2 regions of the Brevibacillus sp. MER 51 genome follow, and region 1 is predicted to be linked to the other one. Evidence: predicted binding sites of a transcription regulator. Region 1 holds the regulator's gene; the other holds the start of a gene.

The links. Region 1 encodes NrdR, which represses ribonucleotide reductase genes. Its sites were predicted from a motif close to AACACNATATATNGTGTT; they were not measured.
Region 2: a site for NrdR is predicted at 1,483-1,500, ahead of nrdJ (ribonucleoside-triphosphate reductase, adenosylcobalamin-dependent). Genes of this name have one in related genera too.

The regions. Positions count from the first base shown of each region.
Region 1 is NZ_JAMAUS010000024.1:20,259-22,734, forward strand. Features, by position in the region: gene M3630_RS28540 (HD-GYP domain-containing protein) at 1-563, opposite strand, end outside; gene nrdR (transcriptional regulator NrdR) at 701-1,180, shown strand; gene M3630_RS28550 (replication initiation and membrane attachment family protein) at 1,332-2,476, shown strand, end outside.
Region 2 is NZ_JAMAUS010000016.1:98,917-101,392, reverse strand. Features, by position in the region: gene nrdJ (ribonucleoside-triphosphate reductase, adenosylcobalamin-dependent) at 1-1,386, opposite strand, end outside; gene pyk (pyruvate kinase) at 1,828-2,476, opposite strand, start outside.

The DNA of each region.
Region 1 (2,476 bases):
CAACGCTCTGTTTTTTGCAACAGCTCTTCAGGCAGGCTTACTTTGCCGATATCGTGCAGCATGGCGCCTATCCCCAGGTTTATGAGCTGTGTGCGATTGTAGCCCAGAGACATGCCTACAGCAGTCGCCAGCACGGCCACATTCACGGAGTGATGGTATAAGGATGGTGAATGAGAAGAGATCGTCGTCAAATGTCCAACCATTTGCTTGTTTTGCATCAGGTCGTCCAAAATTGAGCTAAAGGCACGCTGAAAATGAAGGCCCATTTCTTTTAAGGAAATTTTCCGGGCCAGCTTGTTTGAGTTTGTAATTTGCTTGATCGTCTTCTCGATGGCTTCCACAGCTATTTGTCTGGTTTGTGGGCGAATCACTTCTTCCACAACGATGTCATTGGTACGGGGATCATCGATATACACCGAATCAACACCAGCTCGCTCTAATCCGGAAATGAGTCGTTCCGTTAATTGCATACCGGTTCCAAGCAGCACCTTTCCATCTTCAGTGAAGACTGTACGTCCCAATTTCATTCCAGGCTGTAGGTGTTTTAAAGATACTAAACGCATGACTATCCCTCCAACAGTACCATAATTGTACTCCATTCGACTTATGCTTTAAATAGGTACAAGGATTGACTTGACTTCTGACAGGAATATGAGGGACACTGTAGACAAGTATTGTCAGTATTGGAGTTGATTCTGATATGCGTTGTCCATTTTGCGAATATAATGGGACTAGAGTCCTGGATTCACGTCCTTTCAATCATAATAAATCCATTCGTCGTCGCCGCGAGTGCGAAGCCTGCGAACGCCGGTTTACTACCTTTGAAATGGTAGAAGAAACACCTTTGTTAATTGTGAAAAAGGACGGAACACGCGAGGAATTCAGTCGAGACAAGATATTGCGCGGGTTGGTGCGCGCTTGCGAAAAGCGTCCCGTACCGTTGGAAGTGCTTGAAAATGTAGTGAACGATATTGAAAAAGAATTGCGCAGCTGTGGACAGGCAGAGATCCCGAGCAATGACGTTGGGGAGAAGGTCATGGAGCGTTTGTACCATGTCGATGAGGTTGCCTATGTGCGCTTCGCCTCCGTATACCGCCAATTCAAAGATATCAATGTATTTATGAAAGAGCTGGAGGAGCTATTGGCTCAAGCGCGCAACAGCTCGTTTCCAAAAGAATAGATAAGCTTTTTCTGCCAGACTGGCAACTTCTCTCTCGCTCTTGCGGCCGATCCGCCAGGGCTTCTTTGGTTTTCCAACTCATTTTTCCGTGAATGAATGGGTAGTCATGCTATAATAAAAGAATCGAATTTTGTCAGGAAGGAAAGATCTGATGCGTCGTTTAGTTTGGAACGAGTTGTTGCCGAAGGATCGTTATCTGGTGCGGATGGCAAGACCGATTGGCTTTGCCGAAATGGGCTTTGTTACGCAGCTATACTTGCCGATCATCGGTGTCGAATCGTACGCTCTCTATCAACTGCTCGTCCATGGCGTGCAGGAGGTGAGCGGAGCCTCCTCGGAGGGGACCCATCGCAGTTTGATGCTGACGACTTCGCTTTCTCTGGATCGGCTATTGGATGCGCGTGAACGTCTGGAGGCAATCGGGCTAGTCGAGGTACGCCGCAGGGAAAATCAGCAGCGAGACTATTATTACGAGTATTTGATCAAACCGCCGCTTAGTCCGGCTGAGTTTTTTGCAGACTATGTCCTGTCGCTGATGTTGCTAAATAAAATCGAAAACGTTCGCTATTCGCAACTGCGCCAGCATTATGCAGATACGCTTGGCAGTCAGTTGGATCAAGAATACTCTATTGTGGAAAACGTCACGAAAGACTTCCATGATGTGTTCCAGTCGTTGAAACCATCGGAGCTGGAAGTGAAAAAAGGTTCGGAGCGGGATCAGTTTTTAACCGAGATGGACACCAACTTCCCGCAAGCGCCGATGAAATCTGGCTACGAGGCACAAGTCAACCATTCGCTGAGTGTGTCGTCCTTGCGCCTGTACTTGCCGGATAATGCCGACTCGGTCAAAGTATTGGAAGGCAAAAGCATGGAGCTTTTGTTCTCGCTGTGCCACTTCTATCAACTAGACAGCTGGGGGATGGGGCAGGAGCTGCGTGATTGGACGCTGTACAAATCGGATCGGAGTTTGGACGGAGAAGTTTTACGCAAGCGTTTGGTTCAACGCTACACAGAAGACAAGCTATACCGGACTGCGCCTGCAACTGACACGGCAGAGGATGGATGGGGACCCGGTCGCTTGCCTGAGCCTGGGAGCGAAGCCTTTATCCGTGCTTGCCGCCAGTTATCTCCGGTGACCCTGTTGGAAAAGGTCGTCGGTGGCAGAATCAGCAAGGTGTTTTTGGAGCGGGCTGAGACGCTTGTATTTGCGGATGGGATGCAGCCGGAAGTCGTCAATGCGCTGCTGCTCCATACGCTGGCCAGCATGCAAATGGAACTGCCAAAAGCATACATGGA
Region 2 (2,476 bases), on a different contig from region 1:
CAGATACTTGGAGCCATCCCCGCGATCCTTCACGAATTCAACCAGATTGACTGTCGTCAGGTTGCAGACGCCATAAGAATCGAGCAGGATTTCTGCACAAGGGTTCAAGCCCTCTGCATTTGGGCGGCGACGGTTTGCTTCTTCCAGGTTGATGAAGCCTGGTTCGCCTTCCAATTGCATCAAAGTGAACACGAGGTTCAAGAATGGCTTAGTTGGTTGTTTGGTAAAGGCGATGGAGTTGTTGGACATACGGCGGTGATCCAGACCAAAACGTCCGTCTCCTACGTTTTGGATGCTGTCAAACCATACAGGCTTGTGCTCTCCCAACAGCTCGCCTACACGACGGTGATGGTTCAGCTGATCCTCCGTCCAGAAACCATTGATGCCGTATTTCGCCAGCATGCACTCGTAGTCATCGTGATCAAACAGGAAAATTTCCGCTGTACGGCGCACGCCACCTACTACAACGTTTGCTCCGATGAGGTTTCCAATGTCGAGAATATGTATCGGACGGATTTTACCGTATCCTTTTTCATCACTCTCGATTGGTGCCAAATGCTGGTCGATTTGGTTTTTCAACACTTTATCGATTCCTTCAAACATTTCGCGAAGCGGCTCATGACCACTAGCTGTACCGCCAAAACGCTTCAGTCGCTCGCCTTTCGGACGCACGCTGTTATAAGAGATTTTCACGGTGTGAATGTGCTCGTAAGTGGAATCTGTCAAAATTTGCAGGTAGAGACGGAGGGATTCTACCCAGCCTTCTTTACTGTCTCCCACATAAATTTTGGCAAAGCCGTTATCCAAAACGTTCAGCTCAGAGCGCTCCAGGCGTTGATGCTTTGGCAGCGGTCTGTATTCAGAAGAAAGCAGCGAGACATTCGTGCGAATCGGGCCCAGTCCAGCAGCCATTTCCTTCGTGCATTTGAAGCCTACGCCAGTTCCTACCAAGAGAAGGTAGAACAAATCGCCCAAGTCATCCCAAGACTTGATGTTCAGGAAGGAGCAGTTGAAGTTCGCCAACGGATACAAATCCGCTACGCCGTTGTCTGCACCGCCAACCCACAAGGTACGGCCGGACAAAAACTGGCGAAGGTTGAACATGTTGTCAAACAATCCTTCTGCCTCTTTTTCCATTGCGCGGGAATCGGCATACATTCCGATTTTGTTCAAATGCTGATAAGCCAGCTTAATATTGTAATCCACCGATCGGCGGCAAGTTTCTTTCCACGTTTCCCGTCTTCCTTTTTCCGGTACAAAGCGAGAATAAGTACGGTAGTAAACAAATTGTCCAAGAGGACTCATATGGTTCGGAAAATCAGGATATTGATTTAAGAATTCATCCCGCAAAAATTGAGTTCGGGATACGGTTTCGGTCGCCAGCATAACGTTCCTCCTTCGAATCTTTCCTCTCTAGTTTAACTATCTTTATCTGTAAAACTCAATAGTTTCACCTATATATTGTGCAAAATAATTTTCGACAATACTAGATGTTGTGTTCACCCTAAAAAAACACTTGACACAAAATCCCGAACATTGGACATACAAAAGGACCATTTTACGTTCAGCCTTTTCCTGAGAACGAGCCCTACAACACCCATTCTGTCATGATTTGGAAACCCCGAACGTATGGATTTCATCCGTTCTGGCACAAAGCCACCGACCGATTTTAACAGATTCCCACTCGCTTTGCATCACCTAATAATCGCCGTTATCTGGTAAAACTTATCAAGCAGTTCGTCGGCTAATCCTTTTTCCACCAAGCCAAAAAAGGTGACACTTGGTCACCCTTCAGAGGCATTCTTCATTAAAGATGAATAGTATTACCTACAGAATCCGGGCATGTCCTGAATAAATATGCCCACGTTCAGAATCCACCGTTACGATTTGCCCGTCCTTCAATACATCCGTAGCAAACTGCACACCTACGATGACTGGAATGCCGAGATTCAGGCCTACAATGGCTGCGTGAGAAGTAAGTCCTCCCTCTTCGCAAATCACCGCTCCAGCCTTGCCAAACGCTTCAATCATATCGGAGTCGGTACCGATGGTAACCAGGATTGCACCTTCTTCTACCTTTGCCAGCGCCTCTTCAGCGGATCTGGCAATCACTACCTTGTTGGTGACAACTTTTCGGCCGATTCCTTGTCCTTTTGCTACCACATCCCCAATGACGTGGATTTTCATCAGATTCGTTGTCCCAACCTCACGCACAGGCACGCCTGCTGTGATCACAACGAGATCGCCATGACGAACGAAGCCTGCATCAAGCGCCTCTTGAACAGACATCTCCAGCATTTCATCAGTGGTATTCGCCATTTCTCCCTTCACCGGATACACGCCATTTACGAGTGCAAGACGGCGAATAATCGCTTCGTGTGGCGTTACAGCCACGATTGGTGCTTTTGGACGGAACTTGGATACCATGCGAGCTGTGTGTCCGCTTTCCGTCGCAGTAATGATTGCCGCTGCGTCC